2 regions of the Blautia sp. AF32-4BH genome follow, and region 1 is predicted to be linked to the other one. Evidence: predicted binding sites of a transcription regulator. Region 1 holds the regulator's gene; the other holds the start of a gene.
The links. Region 1 encodes Rex, which represses fermentation and respiration genes when NADH is low (regulators of the CRP and FNR family bind a similar motif). Its sites were predicted from a motif close to ATTGTTAANTANTTAACAAT; they were not measured.
Positions count from the first base shown of each region.

Region 2: pckA (phosphoenolpyruvate carboxykinase (ATP)) is a predicted target of Rex. The motif match lies at 2,643-2,662, and genes of this name have one in related genera.

Region 1 is NZ_QTVL01000001.1:389,983-402,116, forward strand. Features, by position in the region: gene DWZ44_RS01870 (M28 family metallopeptidase) at 1-788, shown strand, start outside; gene DWZ44_RS01875 (GNAT family N-acetyltransferase) at 867-1,361, shown strand; gene DWZ44_RS01880 (LysR family transcriptional regulator) at 1,330-2,217, opposite strand; gene DWZ44_RS01885 (MATE family efflux transporter) at 2,341-3,708, shown strand; gene DWZ44_RS01890 (MATE family efflux transporter) at 3,993-5,333, shown strand; gene DWZ44_RS01895 (S8 family peptidase) at 5,422-6,267, shown strand; gene DWZ44_RS01900 (NADP-dependent isocitrate dehydrogenase) at 6,433-7,635, shown strand; gene DWZ44_RS01905 (ABC-F family ATP-binding cassette domain-containing protein) at 7,734-9,659, opposite strand; gene DWZ44_RS01910 (redox-sensing transcriptional repressor Rex) at 9,814-10,470, shown strand; gene DWZ44_RS01915 (NAD(P)H-hydrate dehydratase) at 10,560-12,068, shown strand.
Region 2 is NZ_QTVL01000012.1:88,011-100,144, reverse strand. Features, by position in the region: gene DWZ44_RS13960 (heavy-metal-associated domain-containing protein) at 1-82, opposite strand, end outside; gene DWZ44_RS13955 (AraC family transcriptional regulator) at 372-1,274, shown strand; gene DWZ44_RS13950 (MATE family efflux transporter) at 1,285-2,619, opposite strand; gene pckA (phosphoenolpyruvate carboxykinase (ATP)) at 2,934-4,538, shown strand; gene DWZ44_RS13935 (AAA family ATPase) at 4,779-6,269, opposite strand; gene DWZ44_RS13930 (DMT family transporter) at 6,571-7,497, opposite strand; gene DWZ44_RS13925 (ABC transporter substrate-binding protein) at 7,813-9,741, shown strand; gene DWZ44_RS13920 (ABC transporter permease) at 9,841-10,845, shown strand; gene DWZ44_RS13915 (ABC transporter permease) at 10,861-12,114, shown strand; gene DWZ44_RS13910 (ABC transporter ATP-binding protein) at 12,125-12,134, shown strand, end outside.

The sequences.
Region 1 (12,134 bases):
TCGGAGAGGAAAAGAAAGTGCTCTGCGCTATGATTCACTCCGCACAGGCAGTAGAACTTGTGAAAAATAAAGTAAAACAGATCCGTCTGGAAATCCGGCAGAAGGAATACGATGGAGAATCCCATAATGTGATTGCAGAATTGCCGGGAAAAAGAGAAGAATGGATCGTTTTAAGCGCGCATTATGATACGACATCGCTTTCGCATGGTGCATATGACAACATGAGCGGATGCGCAGGGCTTCTTGGAATCATGGAGCAGATGAAAGGGAAAGAGCTGAATTATGGTCTTCGGTTTGTATTCTGCGGAAGCGAAGAAAGAGGACTTTTAGGATCGAAAGCGTATGTCAGAGATCATGAAAAAGAACTGAGACAAACAGTACTGAACATCAATCTGGACATGATCGGAACGTATATGGGAAAATTTATCGCCTGTGTATCGGCAGAAGAAAAGCTTACCCATTACATCAGCTATATGGCTGCAGAAGTTGGATTTCCAATTGCGGCAGAAAACGGCGTCTATTCCAGTGATTCCACACCATTTGCCGATCATGGGGTTCCGGCTGTTTCGTTTGCGCGTATTGCCAACGGAAATGTCGCCCCGATTCACTGCCGCTACGATGTCAAAGATGTGATGTCGATGGAGCAGCTGCAAAAAGATATTGATTTCCTGACAGTATTTACCGGAAGATTCGCAAACGCAGCGGTCTGCCCGGTGGCAAGAGAAATACCGGAAACGATTCGGAAACAATTGGATGAATATTTGTTTCGCAAGAGAAAAGAAGCCTGATATACTTCGATCACGGATATGAGCAGCGAGACGAATTGCAAATAGGAAAAAGAACGACAGTGGCAGGAGAGAGAAACCATGAAAAAAATAGAACTGGTAGAAATCAGGCAGGTAAACGATGCCCTTGCAGAAATGGTTGCGCTGTTTCGAGTAGAACTGCGTTCCTATAAAGGAATTGCATCAAAACCGAACGTGGAAGACGGACGGGAAGAAATGAAGGAATACCTTTTAGCAGGATTTCCAGTGTTTGCCGCCACGGTGCATGGCGAATACGCAGGTTATGTTGTCTGTCGTATTGAGAGCGAGGTGGTGTGGGTGGAATCCATCTTTGTCAGAGAAGAGTACCGCCGGCAGGGAGTTGCTGCCGCACTGCATGGCAAGGCAGAAGAAATTGCAGCTTCTTATGGAAACGATACGGTTTACAACTATGTCCATCCCAATAACCACAGGATGATTGAATTTTTGAGAAAGCGTGGTTACACCGTTCTGAATCTAATTGAGATCCGTAAACCGTATCTGAATGAAAAACTGACGCAGACGATTACGGTTGGGGAACATGAATTTGATTATTGAGGGAGTCATTTTTATCCCACAATTCCAGAAAAGCCCGAAGTTCAGACGGAAGGCGCCCCTTGCGCCAGGCAAGCAGGATTTCGGTTGTAAGGTCTGCATCTGTGATGGTGCAGGCCTTTAATTTATGGGTAAGATTCAGCATGGAGGCCGGCAGAAGAGCGATGCCAAGGCCTTTTTCTGCCATTGTCATTGCCGTGCGGGCGTCCTCGCAGGTGAGATAGATATCGCAGAACAGACCTGCCTGCTCGAAAGCGGAGAGCATGTATTTCCGGTAGCGGTTCGACAGAATCAGCGGCTGCTCGGCAAGTTCTGTAAGCGAAAGGGTTTCACGCCCGGCAAAAAGCGGGTGAGAAGGGAGTGCCATGGCGGTGATGCTCTCTTTTAAAAGGGTCTTCGTCTCACAGCCATTTAAAACGATTGGCGTACGGAGCGTGGTGAGATCCACCATGTGATTTTCGAGCTGGTCTTTTAAAGCAAAGGTAGAACCCTCGTGGACATCGAAATGGATGTGCGGGTATTTCCGGGAAAATCGCAGGAGATAGTCGGCGAGCAGTGAAACGGTGGATGGCGTCATGCCGATGTGGAGTGTCGCAGACTGACTGGATTTTACGACTTCGCGCCTGGTGAGATCCGCAAACATCAGAAGCGTTCCTGCCTGTTCATACAGTGTTTTTCCTGCCTCGGTCAGAGTGATTTTCTTTGTGCCGCGGATGAGAAGAGGCACCTGAAGCTCTTCCTCCAGCATTTTGATCTGATAACTTAACGGCGGCTGTGTCATATGCAGCACCCGTGCCGCCCCGCTGATGGTTCCCGCGTCCACGATGGCGCGGAAGTATTCGAGTTGTCGAAGTTCCATAAAAATCCTCCTGAAAAAACTATATAAAAATTATTTAATATCAATATAAAAACAATAATTTACATATAGAATACGCCATGCTATACTGAAAAGCAAGTGAAAAAGAAGGGAATGAGGGAACAAATGAAACGAATTGATTTCGAACATGGAACCGTAACCGGAAACATCCTCGGGGCAGCGCTCCCAATGCTGGTTGCTCAGATTTTGAGTCTGCTGTACAATATTGTAGACCGCGTCTACATCGCGCGGATCCCGGAGGTAGGAACGGCGGCACTCGGTGCAGTCGGTCTGTGCTTTCCGCTGATCGTTATCATCACAGCATTCAGCAACTTGTTTGGAAGCGGCGGCGCTCCGCTGTTTTCGATTGAGCGTGGAAAGAATGATCAAAAAAAGGCGGAACGTATTATGAATACGTCGTATTCCATGGTATGTGTCTGTGCTGTCATACTGATGGTGATCGGCTTTTTGTTTGCCCGTCCACTGCTGTCACTGTTCGGTGCATCGGCAGATGCGATGGTATACGCGTATCCTTATATGATGATTTATCTGATCGGAACTTTGCCGTCAATGGTGGCAACCGGCATGAACCCGTTCATCAACGCGCAGGGCTACTCGACCGTTGGCATGCTTTCCGTCACGATCGGAGCGGTCGCAAACCTGCTGCTTGACCCGCTGTTTATCTTTGTGTTTGGCTTTGGTGTGCAGGGGGCTGCGATTGCAACTGTGATTTCCCAGACACTTTCCGCAGTGTTCGTTCTGTATTTCCTGACCCGGAAATCGGAACTGAAAGTGCGCTTTGTGCGGAAAGATGAAATTTCTGAGTGTGCAGGCTATGCGAAAAATATTGTCAGTCTCGGTACCGCCGGATTTATCATGCAGCTGACCAACAGCCTTGTCACGATCTGCTGCAACAATGTACTTTCTGTGACCGGCGGTGATATTTACATCTCTGTTATGACGATCGTATCGAGCGTGCGTCAGCTCGTCGAGACACCGATCTATGCAATGAATGAGGGAACTTCTCCAATTTTGAGCTATAATTACGGTGCACGCCGTCCGGCCCGCGTGCGCAAGGCGATGTGTGTCATGAGTGCGATGATCCTCGGCTATACCGCAGTGATGTGGAGCGTGATTGTTCTGGCGCCGCATGCGCTGATCGGTATTTTCAGTTCGGATGCGGTACTGACCGCAGATGCGGTTCCGGCTCTGAAGCAGTACTTTGCAGCATTCATTTTCATGGATCTGCAGTACATTGGACAGACCGTATTCAAATCTCTGAATAAAAAGAAACAGGCGATCTTTTTCTCCCTGCTCCGAAAAGTCTTCATTGTTGTACCGCTCACCTATCTGATGCCGTACGTACTCCACATGGGAACGGACGGTGTATTCCTTGCCGAACCGGTATCAAACGTAATCGGCGGAAGTCTCTGCTTTATCACCATGCTGATTCTGGTTCTGCCGGAATTGAAGCGAATGGAGCAGCAGAAGTAATAGTTTTGAAAAGTTTTTGGAAAAAGTACAGGAAGATATTTACCGAAACCGTTTCGGCAGATATCTTTCTGTTTTTGTTGCGATACATACGATAAAAAGGGTTAGATTCCCCTTTTTCGCTGCGCTGCATTCGAAGAGAGCTGCCGGTGGCAGTTTCTGCAGGTGAAAAAATTATAAAGTATAGCTAAAAACTATTTTGTTGTATCGAAGATAAGTATTTGATCTTTCCGGAAATTCACGCTACACTGGAAACAGAAAAAACAAAAGAACAGGAGAGGGTTTTTATGGAAGAAAACAAAATGGGAACGATCCCGGTCAGCCGTCTGGTGATTTCCATGGCGCTGCCGCTGATGCTGTCACTTCTGATTAATTCGCTTTACAACTTCGTAGATTCCGTGTTCGTTGCGCGGGTTTCTGAGGATGCACTGACGGCAATTTCCCTGGCGGCTCCGATGCAGCTCATTGTATCATCGCTCGGTCTTGGAAATGCGGTCGGCCTGAACGCCGTCATTTCCCGGGCACTTGGAGAAAAGAATCAGAAAAAGGTAAAAGATGCAGCGAGCGCCGCGCTTTTTCTTGCATTCTGCTCGTGGATTTTAAACAGTATTTTATGTATCGCATTTGCCCGGATCTATTTTGAAAGTCAGTCCGGCGGCAATGAAGCCATCGCAGCGTATGGCATCCAATACTTAAGTATCTGTATGATCGCGTCTCTCGGCCAGATGGGACAGTGGGTCTTTGACCGGTTTGTTATGGCAAGCGGAAAAGCGCACCTTTTTATTTTTACACTTTCCGCCGCATCGCTGACAAATCTGATTCTCGATCCGATCTTTATTTTCGGCTGGTTCGGCCTTCCGCGGATGGAGACGGCCGGAGCTGCGCTGGCAACCGTCATCGGCCAGTTTGTGGGCTGTCTTGCCGGAATGATGATTAATAAAAAGTGGAACCCGGAAATCCCGTTTGCCTTTACGCTGAAACCGGACTGGGTGAGTGTGCGTGAGATCATAAAAGTCGGTTTTCCGTCCACGCTGGTACAGATTCTGACCTCGGTTGTCAACATGGCGATGAATGCGATTATTATTACCTTTTCTTCGACGGCAGTTGCTGCTTTTGGTGTGTGCACAAAGATTCAGAATATTACAACCGTCGGTGTTCACGGTATCACAAACGGTCTGATTCCGATTGTAGCGTACAATTACGGCGCAAAGCAAAAAGAAAGAATCCGTCAGTCGATCCGGTACGGCATTCTTTACGGCGGCGGACTGTTTCTTATCTTTTTTGCCGTGCTGGAATTCTGTCCTGGCGTTGTACTGAAACTTTTTGATGCCTCGGACAATCTGATGCGCATCGGAGTTCCGGCGCTCCGCATTCTGGCAGTGGCCTATCTGCTTTCGATTCCAGGCCTGATCTATCAGGCGGCGTTGCAGGGACTTTCCCTTGGAAAAGAAAGTATGTACATATCCATGACACGCCAGGCGATTCTGCCGCTGGTGTTTGCATTTCTTCTCAAAGGATCTGGAAACCTGAATCTGATATGGGGCGCCTTTGTCCTGGCTGAGCTCTGCGGCATCCCGCTTGCAGCAGCTCTCTGGAAACGGAAAGGGGAAAAGCAGATTCAGTTTTAAGTATAGAAAAGAAAAACAAAAAGGCTGTTCTTTGCGAAAGGCAGCCTTTTTTGCATACCATAAGATAAGAATACACAGGGGCTTATGGATGAAAGAGCAGGAAAATCTGACAGGAAAAGGAATTACAGCCGCCGTGCTGGATACAGGGATTTTTCCCCATATGGATTTTGACGGCCGGATTGTAGCCTTCCGGGATCTTGTGTACGGGCGGGAGACGCCTTACGATGACAATGGACACGGAACGCATGTCTGTGGTATCCTTGGCGGAAGTGGAAGAGCGTCCGGCGGAAAATACCAGGGTGCGGCACCGGGATGCCGGTTTGTCGTAGTGAAGATTCTGGACCGAAGGGGAAATGGAAGAAAGCAGGATATCCTCGCGGCGATTGACTGGGTGTGCAAAGAGCGAATAAGACTTAATATCCGCATTTTAAATATTTCAGTGGGAACAACAGAGCAGGAAAAAACGGTGGATGATCTGCTAGTACAGGCGGTGGAGCGCGCCTGGGATGACGGGATCACTGTTGTGACAGCGGCCGGAAATCTGGGGCCCGCTCCGGGCAGTATTACGGCGCCGGGGAGCAGCAGAAAAGTGATCACCGTGGGAGCGGGCGATCTGCTGGAGCCAAGAAGAGGAATCTCCGGATGCGGCCCGACACGGGACTGCGTCTGCAAACCGGATCTTGTCGCGCCTGGAAAACGTCTCATTTCCTGCGCGCCTGGAAGAAGCAGGAAGGAATATGTGGTGAAGAGCGGCACCTCGATGGCGGCACCGCGGGTGTCCGGAGCCGTGGCTTTGGCACTTGAACGGGTTCCGGATCTTACAAATGTCCAGGCGAAAATGCTGCTTTGCGAATCGGCGAGAGACCTTGGCCTTCCGCGCAACCGTCAGGGGCATGGGATGCTTCAAACAGACCGTTTTCTGTCTCTTCTGTGAGACACTGTGCGGCAGCATAAAAAAAGAAAAATGAAGGAAAACACCTCTCATCCTGCAAAAATTGTGTGAATTTATGGGAAAATGCCAAAAAATCAGGCGAATTTTGACTTGACAAGCTATAGGATACTTTATACAATAAACGGGAATAGAAAAAGGAGGCCTACTATGGAAAAAATTCAGATGACCACTCCTCTGGTAGAGATGGATGGAGATGAGATGACCAGAATTCTCTGGAAAATGATCAAAGATGAGCTGCTTCTCCCGTTTATTGACCTGAAAACGGAATATTACGATCTGGGACTGGAACACAGAAACGAGACGAACGATCAGGTAACCGTAGATTCCGCAAACGCTACCAAGAAATACGGTGTAGCAGTCAAATGTGCCACCATTACGCCGAATGCAGCGCGTATGACCGAGTACAATCTGAAAGAAATGTGGAAGAGCCCGAACGGAACGATCCGTGCCATGCTCGACGGAACCGTTTTCCGTACCCCGATTGTCGTAAAAGGCATCGAGCCGTGCGTGCGCAACTGGAAAAAACCGATCACGATTGCCCGTCATGCATACGGAGATGTCTATAAAAATGCAGAAATGCGCATTCCGGGACCGGGAAAAGCAGAGCTGGTTTATACGGCTGAGGACGGCACCGAGACAAGAGAGCTGATCCACAACTTCACCGGCGCCGGTGTCATTCAGGGCATGCACAATCTGGATAACTCCATAGAAAGCTTCGCGAGAAGCTGTTTCGAGTACGCACTGTCCACGAAACAGGATCTGTGGTTTGCAAGCAAGGATACGATTTCCAAGAAGTATGATCACCGCTTCAAGGATATCTTCCAGGAGATCTTCGATGCAGAGTACAAAGAGAAATTTGCAGAAGCAGGCATTACCTACTTCTACACTCTGATCGATGACGCCGTTGCCCGCATCATGAAAGCAGAGGGCGGCTTTATCTGGGCCTGCAAGAACTACGACGGCGATGTCATGAGCGACATGGTATCCTCCGCCTTCGGTTCCCTTGCGATGATGACTTCTGTTCTCGTATCCCCGCACGGATATTACGAGTACGAGGCTGCGCACGGAACCGTACAGCGCCACTATTACCGTCACTTAAAAGGTGAGGAGACATCCACCAACTCCGTGGCCACCATTTTTGCATGGACCGGCGCACTCAGAAAACGCGGGGAAATGGATGGAAACGCAGAACTTTCCGCATTTGCAGACCGTCTGGAAAAAGCAACGATCGCAACGATCGAGAGCGGAAAAATGACAAAAGACCTTGCGCTGATCACCACCATGGAAAATCCGACCGTATTAAACAGCCGTGATTTCATCCTGGCCATCCGCGAGGAGCTGGAGAAATAATTAAACGAAGCAAAAAAGAAAGCCGATCCGGCATTCCCGCAAAAAGGGATGCGCCGGACCGGCTTTTTCTGTTTTGAATTTTCCGGGGAAAACCAGGCCTATTCGGCAAGCTCTTCCCATTTTTCATACAGCTCTTCGAGTTCCGCGGCAATCTCTGCTTTCTCTTTGCTTAATTTCACACACTCTGCCACATTCGTTGCGACTTCCGGTTTCGACATTTCCTCATCAATTTCCGAATCGCGTGTCTCAAGCTCTTCAATTCGTTTCTCCGTCTTTTTCAGCTCGTTTTCTTTCTTGCGGAGACGTGCCTGTTCTTCTTTCTGCGCTTTCCAGTCCAGCTTTGTGGAGGAGGCTTCGGAAGGAGCCGCTGTTTCTTCCGGAGCGGCGGCATCGGCAGCAGGAGCATAGATGCGGGTCAGCTCTTCTTTTTTCTCCAGATAGTAATCGTAATTTCCGATATAGTTGACGAGTGTTTGTCCCGTCAGCTCCAGAATCCGGGTTGCAGTCTGATTGATAAAGTAACGGTCGTGGGAAACGTACAGTACCGTTCCAGTGTAATCCTTCAGCGCGTTTTCCAGAATCTCCTTTGATACGATATCGAGGTGGTTGGTCGGCTCGTCGAGGATCAGGAAGTTGGCGTTCGAGAGCATCAGCTTGGCAAGGGAAATTCGTCCGCGCTCACCGCCGCTCAAGGTATGAATCGGTTGGAAGACATCGTCGTTTGTAAACAGGAAGGCGGCCAGCACATTTCGGATTTCGGTGTTTGTCAGATATGGATACGCGTCGGAAATCTCCTGGAAAATGGTCTTTTCCATGTGGAGCACCTGATGCTCCTGATCGTAGTAACCGATCTGTACACGGCTTCCAAGTGTAAAAGAGCCGACATCCGGGCGGATGACTTCGTTTAAGATCTTTAAGATCGTCGTTTTTCCCGTTCCGTTGTTTCCGATGATTGCCACGCGCTCGCCGCGCTTGATTTCGAAATTCAGATCCTGGAAAAGCGTCTGTCCCGGGAAGGCTTTGGAGAGGTGCTCGACGGTCAGCACATCGTTTCCGCTTGTGATGCGCGGTTCCAGACGGATCCGCATATCGGAGCGTACTTCGGTCGGCTTTTCCAGCACATCCATTTTGTCCAGCATTTTTTCACGGCTCTCGGCGCGTTTGATGGATTTCTCGCGGTTGAAAGATTTCAGCTTTGCAATGACTTCTTCCTGATGGTGGATTTCCTGCTGCTGGTTGACCCAGGCATGGTAAGCGGCTTCACGGAGCATTGCTTTTTTCTGACTGTAGGCGGTATAGTTTCCCTCAAAAGTTGTTACTTTTTTATTGTCCACTTCAACGACTTTTGTGACAACGCGGTCGAGAAAGTAACGGTCATGGGAGACGATCAGGACGGCTCCGCTGTAATTTAAAAGATACGTTTCGAGCCAGGAGATCGAGTCCATATCGAGGTGGTTGGTCGGCTCGTCGAGCAGAATGATGTCCGGTTTGGTGAGCAGCAGTTTACCAAGTGCCACGCGGGTCTTCTGACCGCCGGAGAGGGAGTCCACCTGTTTTTCAAAATCGCTCTCGGAAAAGCCAAGACCTTTTAAAACACCGACGACTTCACTGCGGTACGCGTATCCGTTTTCCAGTTCAAAGGTATGGGAGAGGCGGGTGTAGGTGGAAAGAAGTTCATCCAGCTCTGTACCGGATTTTGTATTCATATCACTTTCCATCTGACGGAGGCGTTCCTCCATATCGATCAGATTCTGTTTCGCGGTCAGCACTTCCTGGTAAATGGAAAGGTGTCCGGTCAGATCCTGATGCTGGGCGAGATAGCCCATCGTCTTTCCTTTGGAGAGGATGACCTCTCCCTCATCGGCCCTCATTTCGCCGATGATGATTTTTAACAGCGTCGATTTTCCGGCGCCGTTGATGCCGACCAGTGCGGCTTTTTCGCGTTCTTCTATATGAAAAGATGCATTTTTGATAATTTCCGTTGTCCCGAATGCTTTCGAGATATTCTGACATGCAAGAATCATGTGGTTCCTCCAGATAACATATTTCTGTATTTTGACATAATACACCATCCTTATTATAGAGAGTAATACACAAAATTTCAAGAAATCTTTGACAATTTTCTATCAACCATATATAATATGAATATATGCAGGTGTAAATAAGGAGGAATTTATCTTGGAAGAAAAAGGAATTTCGCGGGCAGTTATCAAAAGACTTCCTAGATATTATCGTTACCTGGGCGAATTGCTGGAGGACGGAGTAGAACGGATCTCTTCCGGTGAGCTGAGCGAGCGGATGAAAGTGACAGCTTCCCAGATTCGCCAGGATTTAAATAATTTCGGCGGCTTCGGCCAGCAGGGGTATGGTTATAACGTGCGGTATCTGTACAGCGAGATTGGAAAAATTTTAGGTCTGGACAGAGTCCACAATATGATTTTTGTCGGAGCCGGAAATCTGGGACAGGCGCTTGCTAATTATGCGGCCTTTGAAAGAAGCGGATTCAAAACGGTCGGTATTTTTGACGTCAACCCGGTATTAAAAGGAATCTCCGTGCGCGGAATTGAAATCCGCATGGCGGACGAGCTTCCGGAATTTATCAAGGAACACCATGTAGAGATTGCGGCTTTGACACTGCCAAAAGCAAAAGCGGTAGAGATGGCAGAGATTCTCGTGGACAACGGTGTAAAAGCAATCTGGAATTTTGCACATACCGATCTAAACTTAAAACTTCCGAAAGATGTGATCGTCGAGAACGTCCATCTTTCCGAAAGTCTGATGCGTCTCTCCTACAATCTGACCAGATATGAGGCGGAGCATCCAAAGAACAATTAAGAAACCAAAACAAAAGCAGGAGAGTCTTCGGGAAACCGGAGACTTTTTCTGTTCACTTTCCGGATAAGGCAGGAAAAGGAGGAAAAGCGATGAAACGGATTCTTACAGCAGCACAGATGAAGCAGGCAGACCGCAATACGATCGAAACCATGGGGATACCGTCCCTGGTACTGATGGAGCGCGCAGCGCTGTCCTGCGTGGAGGAGCTTCAAAATGGAACATGGGATACAGGAAAAGTCCTTGCTGTGTGCGGTCCCGGAAATAATGGAGGGGACGGTGCGGCAATTGCACGGATTTTAAAGACGAAAGGGGTGGATGCGGAACTGTTCTGTCTTGGAAATCCGGAAAAATACAGTGAAGGCATGAGAGCACAGAAGAAAATTGCGGAAAATTATGGGGTCCGTGAGGTTAAGAATCCGGATTTCCGGGAATATACTGTTATCATAGATGCCATCTTTGGAATTGGCGTATCCCGTCCGCTGGCAGGGGAGTACCGGAGGGTAGTGGAAGCAATCTGCGCAAGCGGTGTTCCTGTTCTTGCCGTGGACATCCCTTCGGGGATCCACACGGATACCGGAGAGGTCCTTGATGCGGCGGTGAAAGCCAGAGCCACGGTGACATTTGCCTGTGCAAAGCCAGGGCTTCTCTTTGATCCCGGAAAACGATATGCCGGAGAGGTCCTGGTCCGTGATATCGGAATCGGCTTTGATGCAGGAGAAGAGGAGACGCCCTGGTACGGTTCAGTGGAAAAAGAAGATCTGGACCGGTTTCTTACCCGCACGCCGATGGGAAATAAGGGAACCTTCGGAAAGGTGCTGGTACTTGCCGGTTCCGGTGCCATGTGCGGAGCCGCTGTTTTGTGTGCCAGGGCAGTCCTTGCATCCGGTGCCGGCATGGTAAAGGTTGTGACAGAGGAAAGAAACCGTACGCCGCTTTTCTGTGCCCTGCCGGAAGCAATGGCGGATTTCTGGAAGGAGGATGAGCCGCTTCCGGAAGAAGCCCTGCTGCAGGATCTCGCCTGGGCGGACGCTGTTGTTGCGGGACCGGGACTTTCCAAAAGCCGGACGGCAAAAGAACTGCTCGTTTTTACGGTGCAGCACACAGAAGTTCCTCTTGTTCTGGATGCAGATGCGCTGAACCTGATTGCAGAAGATGCAGAGATTCTTTCGGGCTGCCGGGCAGAAAAAATTTTAACGCCTCATGTAGGAGAGCTTGCACGGCTGCTGCACATGACCATTGCAGAATGCCAGCGTGACCCGGCAGGAAGCGCCGGAAGGGCAGCCGAAAAATACCAGGCCTGCTGTGTACGAAAGGATTCCGTAACCGTGACAGCAGAGGAAGGGCGTGAGCAGTATTACATAAACACAAGCGGAAGCAGTGCGCTTGCGACGGCGGGAAGCGGCGATGTGCTCGCGGGAATCACAGGCGCCTTTGCAGCAAAACGTCAGTGTGAAAAAAACGAGAAAAAAATCAGCCTTGCCAAAACAGCGGCACTGGCGGCATATGCGCATGGAAAGGCGGGAGAGGCTGCGGAAGAAAAAAGCAGTGCTTCCTATGTAACAGCATCCGAGATTATCAGAGGATTGCAGTCAATCTGAGCAAAGCAGATCAGAATCACGGGTTCCCAAAAGGACTCCGGGCGGACTTTTTTGAAGCGCCGGATG
Region 2 (12,134 bases), on a different contig from region 1:
AGCTCTTGCGGACTACATCATTCATATGGGATTCGCACATGCCGCACATCATACCATCAATTTTTAAGACTGTTTTAATCATACAATACCTGCTTTCTTCCGGGAATACAGCGAAACGAAAGCGTGCCGGACTGTATTCCTGGGATTTGATGAAAAATTTGAAATCACATACCCTATCGGGGTATCTAAAATATAGCGCGGATGAAAAGAAATGTCAATAAGCTGATAAAATATGATAATTATTATCATTTAAGAAGGAAAAATACGGTCATGGAAGGGCGATTCGCCGGCAGAACATGGAAACTTGCCGGAATCGCAAAGTTCGTGTTACAATTGGGACAGCAGAGCAAAACAAGAGAGGAGACAAAAATATGCTCTCACAGATGAATTACCGAAAAGAAACACAGCCCCACGGTGATGAGCTTTTTCCACTGAGCATTCACGTTTTCGAGACAGACCTGCAGAGTACCGTGCGGGTGTACTGCCATTGGCATGAGGAAGTGGAGCTCTTTTATGCAGTAAAGGGCGAAGCTGTTTTTCATATGGATACCGAGACCTTTCTCCTGCGGGAAGGGGAGACCGCCTTTGTCAATGCAAACCGTCTGCATGAGGTAGAGGGAATCGACGGACAGGAATTTACGTTTCTTGCCGTTGTATTCCAGCCGCGTTTTCTGTCCGGCACATCGCTTGACCGGATCCAGCAGCAGTATATCGAACCAGTGCTGTCCTCCGAGATCCGTTTTCCATCCAAGACAGAGCGGGGGACACGCCTTGCAGAAAAAACGGCACAGGCCATGCAGGAGATCCGAAATCTGCAGGAAAGAAAAGAACCGGGCTGGGAGCTGCTGTTAAAAGCGGAACTTCTGAAAATCTGGCAGGGATATTACAGTGCGGCAGAAAAGAACGGCGGAAAAACGGATGCCTCGACGAATTACCGTGTCAGCAGAATGAAAGAGATCCTCACATACATGAATGCTCATTTCTGTGAGGATCTCGAAATCGCGGAACTGGCGAGCCAGTTTCATATGAGTGAGAGCGCTTTCTGCCGCTTCTTTAAGTCGATTATGCATATTTCCGCCGTGACGTATGTCAATAACCTGCGGATTGCCGAGAGCTGCCGGCTGCTGCTTTCCACCGAGGAGGCGATCAGCAAGATTGCGAGCGACTGCGGATTCCGAAATATCAGCTATTTTAACCGCGTCTTCCAGGAACGCATGCACCAGACGCCGGGGCAGTTCCGCAGTTTATCCGCAGAAAACCGTACTGCGATATAAGATTCGGAACTTATGCAGGCTTCTGCGATCGGAATGCACGCCGCAGGAAGAAAAGTCCGGTCATATCAGCCAGTGCCCAGCCGATCGGAATGGCGATCCAGATTCCGGCAACGCCAAGCGCCGTGGCGGAGAAAAGGTATGCCAGCGCCACACGCATGCCAAGCGAAATGACGGTCAGAACAACCGACATCTCGGCGCGTTTGACAGCGCGGTAATACCCGTACAGCAGAAACAGCCATCCGATGCCGAGATAGAACGAGCCTTCCAGCCGCAGGTACTGTATGCCGATCGCGATGACCTCCATTTCTGATGCTTTCACGAAAATCTGCATCAGCGGATGCGCGAACAGATTGACAAGCAGAGAAATGACGATGGAAAAAGCAGCGCTCAGTGCAAAAGCATCTTTCGTGCCGCGCCGGATCCGCTCGTGATTTCCGGCCCCGTAATTCTGTGCGGTGAAAGTGGAGTAGGCATTTCCGAAATCCTGCACCGGCAGATAGGCAAAGGTATCAATTTTCACCGCGGCCGCAAATGCCGCCATGACCGCCGGACCGAAGCTGTTGACGAGCCCCTGTACCATCAGAATGCCGAAATTCATGACCGACTGCTGAATGCAGGTCATCGAAGAAAGATTCAGAATCTCTTTTAAAATGGAATGGCTGAAACGCCATTCTTTTTTTGACGGCAGCCACATGCGGCAGCGGAGCAGCACATAGAGCAGAATACCGACGGCGGACACATACTGCGCAAGAACCGTAGCGAGCGCCGCGCCTGCGATGCCGAACGGCAGTACAGCGACAAAGAGCAGATCCAGTGCAATGTTCAGCACAGCAGAGACAGCGAGAAAAATCAGCGGCACAGAAGAGTTTCCGAGCGCGCGCAGCATACAGGAAAAGAAATTGTATACGGATGTTGCAATAAGGCCGGCAAAGATAATCAGAAGATACGTCCGCATGCCGGGACGGACTTCATCCGGGACGCGAAGAAACGTAAGGATCGGCTCGATGCCTGCATAAACAGCGAGATTCAGCACGAGCGTAACGGCAAGGATCAGCAGAAACGCGTGGAGAATCGAAAGTTTTAAAGAAGAAAGATCTTTTCGTCCCTGATAAATCGAAAAGAGCGCACCGGCGCCCATCGACAGGCCGAGAAAAATGGAAGTCAGAAACGTCATCAGCGTATAGGAGGAGCCGACGGCGGCGAGCGCATTGCTTCCGAGAACGCGTCCGACGATCAGGGTGTCGGCAATGTTGTAAAACTGCTGCAACAGATTTCCTGCGATCATCGGCAGGGCAAACAGGATAAGAGAGCGGGAGATTTTCCCGCGGGTCAGATCGTAATACATAAAGAAACTTCTTTCCGAACATAATTATTAATATTATAACATAAAAAATCAAAAAATGTCAATTTGCAGGATGAAGTGTACAAAAATGCAATTGTCAGAAAACTTCGAAAAATCGAAGTTTATAAAATTTTTACAGATTTTGGGACACGTTCTGTAAAAAAACGGAAGATTTTCAGTTGATTTTTTTGGCCTTTTATGTATAATTAGAGTAGAAGAGGTCGGCTGGTCCGGTTTCTTCTAAAGGATACCTTCAAATTTCTGCATTTTGCAGAATGAAGCAGTATTACTATCAAAGGAAAGAGGTTAATTACAAGATGGCACAGATCGATTTAACAAAGTATGGCATCACCGGTACCACAGAAATTGTGTACAACCCTTCTTATGAGCAGTTATTTGAGGAAGAGACAAAACCAGAGCTGGAAGGCTATGAAAAAGGCCGGGAGACAGAGCTTGGTGCAGTTAACGTTATGACCGGTATCTATACAGGCCGTTCACCGAAAGACAAATACATCGTTGTGGACGAGAATTCGAAAGATACTGTATGGTGGACTTCTGATGAGTACAAAAACGATAACCATCCGGCAACCCAGGAAGCATGGGCAGCAGTAAAAGAGATCGCCAAAAAAGAGCTCTCCAACAAAAGACTGTTCGTTGTAGATGCATTCTGCGGTGCAAATAAAGATACCCGTATGGCTATCCGCTTCATCGTTGAGGTAGCTTGGCAGGCACATTTCGTAACTAACATGTTCATCAAACCTACAGCAGAAGAGCTTGAGAACTTCGAGCCGGATTTCGTTGTATACAACGCATCCAAAGCAAAAGTTGAGAACTACAAAGAGTTGGGTCTGAACTCTGAGACAGCAGTAGTATTCAACATCACAAGCCGTGAGCAGGTTATCGTCAACACATGGTACGGCGGAGAGATGAAGAAAGGTATGTTCTCCATGATGAACTACTATCTGCCGCTGAAGGGCATCGCTTCCATGCACTGCTCTGCAAACACAGACCTGAACGGTGAGAACACCGCAATTTTCTTTGGACTTTCCGGAACAGGAAAAACAACACTTTCCACAGACCCGAAACGTCTTCTGATCGGTGATGACGAGCACGGCTGGGACGACAACGGAGTATTCAACTTCGAGGGCGGCTGCTATGCAAAAGTTATCAACCTGGACAAAGAGTCTGAGCCGGATATCTACAACGCAATCAGACGTGACGCTCTGCTTGAGAACGTTACTGTTGATGCAGAAGGCAAAATTGACTTCAATGATAAGAGCGTAACCGAGAATACTCGTGTATCTTATCCGATCAACCACATTGAGAACATCGTTCGCCCGATTTCTTCTGCACCGGCAGCTAAGAATGTTATCTTCCTGTCCGCAGATGCATTCGGCGTACTTCCGCCAGTATCTGTTCTGACACCAGAGCAGACTCAGTACTACTTCCTGTCCGGATTTACTGCAAAACTTGCAGGAACCGAGCGCGGAATTACCGAGCCGACTCCTACCTTCTCTGCATGCTTCGGCCAGGCATTCCTGGAACTGCACCCAACCAAATATGCAGAAGAGCTTGTTAAGAAAATGGAGAAGAGCGGAGCAAAAGCATACCTGGTTAACACAGGCTGGAACGGAACCGGAAAACGTATCTCCATCCGTGATACCCGTGGAATCATCGATGCAATCTTAAGCGGTGCTATCAACGAAGCTCCGACGAAGACTATTCCGTACTTCAACTTCGAAGTTCCGACTGAACTTCCGGGCGTTGATCCGGCTATCCTGGATCCTCGCGATACCTATGCTGATGCTTCCGAGTGGGAGACCAAAGCACTGGATCTGGCTGAAAGATTCATCAAGAACTTTGCAAAATACGAAGGAAACGCTGCTGGTAAAGCACTTGTTTCCGCTGGTCCGCAGAAATAAATTTTCTGAATTGACCGAAAGGAAGCCCCTGACATGAAAGTGTCAGGGGCTTTCTTTTATGAAAATATCTGGAGAAATAAAATAGTTCCCGGCCCGAAAGTACAGACTGAGGGGACAGGAAACTATTTTACAGCACACTCCAAAATAATGCAAAAAATTTCAGCACCACAGAGCGTGAATTGTTGCGTCACTGGTTTTCGCCGTACCCTGATACGCCTTCAAAATAGAAAATAAGGCAGATCAGCAGGACAAGAGCAGTTCACGTACCATTTCTGCATCAAAGGTAACAGAGGAAACATGGTTGACTTCTATCTGATATAACGCATTTGCTGCGATATGCTCAGCAGCCTGCTCAAGATCACGAATACCGCTTGTGTTTTCGTGGCAGGAGATTACGGCATCGAGTCCTTCCGGTGTCAGAATGCATTCATTTTCTTTCATACCGATGCGTTTTAATACCTTTGGAAGTGCATAGCGGGAGAAAATGATTTTCTTTTCTTCCGGTGTGTAGTCCGGAATTTCAATCACAGCGAAGCGGGACATCAGCGGAGCACTGATCTGGTTCTTGTCGTTTGCGGTTGCAATCGGGTATACACCGACGGTCGGGATCATACATTCGATATAGTTATCGGTAAAACCAAGATTATCAAGAAGGGTCAGCAGAACATCTGCCGGGTTTCCGTTTCCTTTGCCGGAGGCAGCCTTGTCGAGCTCATTGATGATAAAGACGAGGTTGGATTCACCAGCCATGGAAAAAGCATCCATGATGATTCCCGGTTTTGCGTTTGCGTAGATGCGGGAACTTCCGGTCAGCTGTTCCGGGTCATTAATCGAACTCATATCGAGTGTTGTCCACGGTAATTTTAAGATACGCGCAACGGCATAAGCAATCTGTGATTTTCCAGTTCCGGCAGGACCGATCAACAACAGACCATAGGCCGGCAGCGTATGAGTCCTGTTAATCTGAATGATAGTTTCGATAATTCTCTGCTTCACGCGTTCCATGCCGTACAGTTCTTCATCAAGGATCCGGCGTGCTTCTACCGGATCAATGGCTTCAAAATAATTGCTTTTCCACTGGATATTCATCATCATGGAAAGAGCGCGCTGTGCGTGACGCCGCTCCTCCGGAGAAACCTCGTGGGATCGGGCAACAGCGAGATTTCGACGCGCCCAAAGGCGGATATTATCCGGCAGCGTTCTTCCGGCACAGTTCATAAAATCAGTAATGGATTGGATGCTGGTGAGTTTCATGCTGTCACCGGTTTCTTCCTGGTCTTCATCTTCGATTTCTTCCTCCGGTGCATTGCTGGCGAGGAGACGTTCAATCATAAACTGTAAAAATCCATCCTCAGCCGAAAGCTTTGCGCCGCCACCGAAAGCGATCTCGCGGATTTTGTAAACTGCATAACCGTCGGATGTTTGTGTACCGGAAAGGCGGACATTGATATGGTTTTCACCGAGCCATTTTAAAAGGCTGACAAAACGGGCATCGATCTGAAGAATGTCGGCAATGAAGGATTCTTCTTCATCTTTAAATTCAAACGAGGTCCGTTTGGATGGGTTTGTGAAAATACCGCAGGGATGATGCGGGAAAGCCTTCTCTTTTGTATCCAGAATTAGGATCGGCTGATCCGGAGAAGTAAACGGTGCGTTTGTGCGGAAAACAGTATACGTACATTCGGAAACTTTTGCTTTTTCCGGGGAATTGCTGAAATCAAAAACGGGCATGACAGAACCTCCTAATAAAATAAGTGCTTATTGGTACAATAAAAACAGTGTAGCACGAATTAAAAAATCCTGCAATCAATATACAGAATTTTGTATTTTTATGCTATAAAAATGTTAGGCAAGCGGATGTTCGCAATGGAAGCCAGAGACTTGCTTGATTCGGTTAAATTTTCGAATGGCGTAAAAAAGCCCTCCGGACAGGATCACCTGCGGCGGAGGGGAATTGTGTCATCAAAGCAAGCTGCCGTAAGAAAGAAGCTCGCAAAACAGGAATCTTTCTTACACCAAAACAGGAATGACATCAGGAAACAGCGTTGGTTTTGTGAAAGTCCGGAAGCTGTACCAGCACGATCGCTGCAAACATCAGAATACAGCCGGAGAGCTCGCGAGCGGAGAGAGCCTGATGAAGGAGAATCCAACCGGCAAGAACAGAAAAAACGGATTCCAGGCTCATCAGCAGAGAAGCCATGGTAGGATTTAATCCTTTCTGCCCGATGATCTGCAGGGTATAGCCAATACCTGAAGAGAGAATTCCGGCATAGAGAATCGGCATCCAGGCGTGCAGAAGATCGGAGAAGTTTACGGTTTCAAAGAGAACCATACAGACAGCGGACAGGATCGAACAGGTAAAAAACTGAATGCAGGACATTTTGATGCCGCTGACAAGCGGAGAAAAATGATCAATAACCAGAATATGTACGGTAAATCCGAGCGCGCAGGCAAGCACAAGAAAATCTCCCTTCTGCAAAGAGAAGGAGCCGTCTGTCATACAGAGCAGATAGAGACCAGCGACGGCAATAAGAACTGCGAGCCAGACCTTCGGCTGTACACGCTTTCGGAGAAAAAAACCGCAGACCGGAACAAGTACGATGTAAAGTGCGGTGATAAAACCGGCCTTTCCGACGGTTGTGTACTGGATGCCGATCTGCTGCAGAGTTGAGGCGACAAACAGTGCGATGCCGCAGAGAATACCGCCCGCCCAGAGCGTTTTTGGCTGTGTGCCATTTTCTGACGAAGCATCCGGCGGCAGGGTTCGCTTTTTACGCGAGGAGAAAAAGACAATCAGCGGAAGAAGCGTAAGTCCGCCGAGCAGGTTTCGTGCCGCGTTGAACGTAAAAGGTCCGACATAATCCATACCGGTCTGCTGTGCGACAAAGGCAGAACCCCAGATCGCAGCGGTCAGAAGCAGAAGCGCTGACTGTCGGTACTTATGAGAAACAGTATTCATAATAGAAAAAACCTCCTGAAATTGATACGATATTCATCATAGCACAAAGAGATGGAAAAAGCGAACGGAAAAATGTCGGAAAAGACGGAAAAATAGCACAAATAATCATAATGACGAAATAGTGCAGATGTTGCGAAAACGGATATGTGAAAAATGAGCAGAACAAAGGGAGTTAAAAAGAGTAAAATGAGCAATTTAACCAACATAAAACAAAAAAAGAACACCAAAAACAAAAAATAGACACTGTTTTTCTAACAGTCTTTGTGTATAATGAATTCATCAAGCAAGAACGAAAACCTTAAGGAGGTAAAAAGTATGAAAAAGCGTAACATGAAAGTCCTTGCACTGTTAATGACAGTGACAATGGCAGGAACGATGCTTGCCGGATGTGGAGACAGCGGAAGCACAAGCACTAGTTCAAGCGGAGGAGCAACAGCATCCTCCAGCGGAACAGCAGATGCATCAAGCGATACCACAGCAGCATCTTCCAGCACAGCAGATGCTTCCAGCGAAGATACCACAGGTTCAGATGATGTGGTAGGCGAGCTTCCAAGAAATGAAACTCTTTACTTCGCAGGACAGCAGTGGGGTACCGTCAATGATTACAACCCAATGTCCGCAAACTCAAACAATGCAATGGTTATAGCACAGGGCGATGCTTCACGTGTACTTGTTTATGAAACTCTTTATATGTGGAATCCATTGGATGCAAAAATGTATCCGTTGCTTGCAGACGGAGATCCAGTGTGGAACGACAATCGTACCGAGATCACAGTGAAAATCAAAGCTGACGCAAAATGGAATGACGGCACACCGGTTACTGCAAAAGATGTAGCAGCTACCTATCATGCACATGTAGATTACAATTCTTCTACCGGCGCTGAAATGAAGAGCTACATTGCAGATGTTGTTGCACAGGATGACAGTACCGTAGTCTTCAAACTGACAACCGATGACTCCGGCGAAGCAGTTAACCCGGTTCTTGCGGAAAGATATCTTCCAATGCTTTATATCATGCAGGAAAACTATCTGAAGACCGTAGCTGACAGAAACAACAACGATGCTGAAGCAATTAAAATGGATAAGATGGACGATCTGGTAACTTCCGGACCGTACAAAAAATACTTTGACAATGACCAGAACGTAGTTCTGATCCGCGATGATAATTATTGGGGACAGGCAGATTCCATGTGGGGTAAGCTTCCGGTTCCGAAATATATTTCTCACCCGATCTTTAAAGATAACGCAGCAGCTACCACCGCATTCCAGAATGGTGATATTGATGTGGCACAGATATTCATCACAGACCTTCAGAAATTGTGGTTAGAGCAGGATCTTCCGATTTCTACCTATGTTGATGAAGCACCGTATCAGCTGTGTATGACAATGCCTACCCTGTTCTTTAATACAGAAGTAGAAGGACTGGATCAGGTAGCTGTTCGTAAGGCAATCGCTATGGCAGTTGACTACGATCAGGTTATTTCTTCAGCAATGTCCGGACAGTCTCCTACCTTCGCAGATGTTCCGCGTTCTGTCATGAACCCGACCGATGCTGAGCAGGCTATGGTGGATCAGGATGCCTTAAAAGAGTATCAGTGGTCCAATGCCGATGTAGAAGGTGCTAAGAAGCTTCTGGACGATGCCGGAATCGTAGACACCGACGGAGACGGAATCCGTGAGTACAACGGAAAGAACCTTTCCTATAAGGCTGAGTGCCCGACAGGATGGTCTGACTGGAATGCAACCCTTGAAATCGTAGCAGCAGCAGGAAAGAATATTGGTATCAACATTGAGACCTACTTCCCGGAAGCAGCAAACTACAGCACGGATTACAGTACCGGAAACTTCGAAATCACCATGCAGTCCGGCCCTGGTACATCGGTTGCCAACCCGTACATGAGATGCCGTTTCTTCATGAGCTCTGATTACAACGATCTTGAGGTTAACTTCAGTGGTAACTTCGGTCATTATCAGAACGACCGTGTAGATGAAATCCTTGCAGCAATTCCTCATGAGACCGATGATGCAAAACTGAAAGATTACTATACAGAACTTTCCAAGATTATGCTGGAAGATTGCCCGTGTGTACCGCTGATGTACAGACCGCAGGTATTCCACGAAGTAAACGAGTCCGTATGGACCAACTATCCGCAGAAAGACGATGGAACCAATGTTCCTCCGATGGACTGCACCGATGGTTATGGCGTAGCAGCACTGTACAATCTGGAACTGATTGACGGCTGATTTGCCAAACAGAAAGAAAGCACACACTGAATTGTAACAGAGGCGGCCGGAGCCGGGGTGCTCCGGCCGCTTTTACAAAATCAGAAGGAGGGTTCCTCTATGAAAGGAATGAAAAAGTATTATACGCAGAAGATCATGTGGTATCTTTTGACGTTAGTCTTTGCAGTGCTGCTGAACTTCATTCTTCCGCGTCTGATGCCGGGCGATCCGGTTTCAACTATTGCGTCCAAATCGGTAGAAGGTATGACCGATGCGACTGCAATTCAGAAAGTATATGAAGACTATGCAGCAAAATTTGGTATTAACAAACCAATGTATGTCCAGTTTTTTACCTGGGTAAAAAATGCACTTCGCGGTGATTTCGGCGTTTCTTTCAGCCAGTATCCGCGTACCGTATCCGATATTATTTCCAGTTCGGTTCTGTGGACCATATGTTTACAGCTTCCGGCCATTATTGTTGGATGGATTCTTGGTAACCTGCTTGGTGCAATTGCAGCTTATATGAAAGGTGTTTTCGACAAGGCAATCCTTCCGGCATTCCTGTTTATCAGTAACGTACCTGCCTTTGGTATGGCAACCGTACTTTTGTTCATTTTCTCACTGAAATTACATATTGCACCTGCAGCAGGCGGCTATGCGAGCAGTATGATTCCGCATATGAGCCTTGCTTTTATGAAATCTGTGCTTTCACATTACCAGTTGCCATTCTGGTCTATCGTAATCATCACGATCGGCGGCCAGGCGATTGGTATGCGTTCAATGTCAATTTATGAATTGAATGCCGACTATGTAAAATACAGTCGTTTCCTTGGTATCAAGGATCATACGATTGTGAAATATGTGTTCCGTAACGCAATGCTTCCGCAGATCACCGGTCTCGCAATGTCCCTTGGTACCATGATCGGCGGCAACCTGGTAGCTGAGATGGTATTCAGTTACCCGGGACTTGGAACAACGATGCTCTCAGCAGTTACCGGCCAGGATTATCCGCTGCTTTCTGCCTGTACGTTAATCATTACCATCATGGTTCTGCTGGCCAACCTGCTTGTTGAACTTCTGTATGCAGTCATTGACCCACGTGTCAAAGCATCCCAGCAGGATTAGAAAGGAGAATACGCTATGAAAAATACAATCAAACAGATTTTTCATTCAGGAAAATTCGTGACAGGATTTGTAATCTTCTTGGCAATTCTCCTGACCATTATCATCTATCCGTTTGTTGTGGCAAAAGATCCGCTGGCAATGATCGGAAACGGAAACTTTTTCAAACCGGGTACCTATCTTTCGATTCAGGACACCGTAAATTCCGGCAAAACGTATAAGATGAATGTTGATGCAACCGCATCCATCGTTGAAAGCAAACTGACAATGGACAACCGTTCTATGATGGCAGAATGGCTGGAAAAATACGGCGGTGTAGATGCCAGTGAAATCGATGTTACCGATGCAGAAGGTCTGATTGCGCTTTGGGAGGAAAAATATGACCCAAATGCAGAACAGAAAGGCCTTATCGCAGCAAAAAAGAAAAAATATCAGCGTCTCGACAACGAAATCGACGGTATTTTAGAGGATGTTCCAACCATTATTGCCGAGAAAAATGAAGAGACCGGTGAGCTGGAAGAGGTTCAGAGCATCGACAGCAAGCAGTATATCAATGAAAAAGATGTCATTAACCGTCAGACCTTTGTGCTTGGTACGGATAACTTTGGCCGTGATGTTTTGACTGAGCTGATCTCTGCAACAGGTTCATCCCTGAAAATTGGTCTGGTTGCGGGAATCATTGCAACCGTGATCGGACTGTTCCTCGGACTTCTTGCAGGTTACCTTGGAGGTTTTGTGGACAACCTGATTCTGTTCTTTACCAACTTGTTCACCGTTATCCCATCCTTCGTTCTTTTGATCCTCATCTCCTACAGCGTAGGTGAGTCTCAGAGGGGAATCATGATGGTGGCACTCCTGATCGGAATTACCGCATGGCCGTGGACAACACGTTCCGTACGTTCCCAGGTTATTTCTCTTCGAAACCGTGACCATGTAAACCTTTCCAAACTGTCCGGCCACAGCATGCTGCGAATTGTCCTTACCGACATCCTTCCGTACGTTGCATCCTACGTTGTTATGGCCTTCATTCTCCAGATTTCCTCCGGAATTCTGGCAGAGGCACAGCTTTCTATGATCGGACTTGGACCGGCAACCACAAAGACCGCAACACTTGGTCTTATGATGCAATGGGCAACCCAGTACAATGCACACTTAAACGGTGCATGGTGGGCATATTTCCCGGTCATTCTTGTAATCGCACTTATTTCATTCTCTCTTAACCTGATGAACACCGGTCTTGACCAGGTATTCAACCCGCAGTTAAGAGACTAAGGAGGCAGCTATGGGAAAAG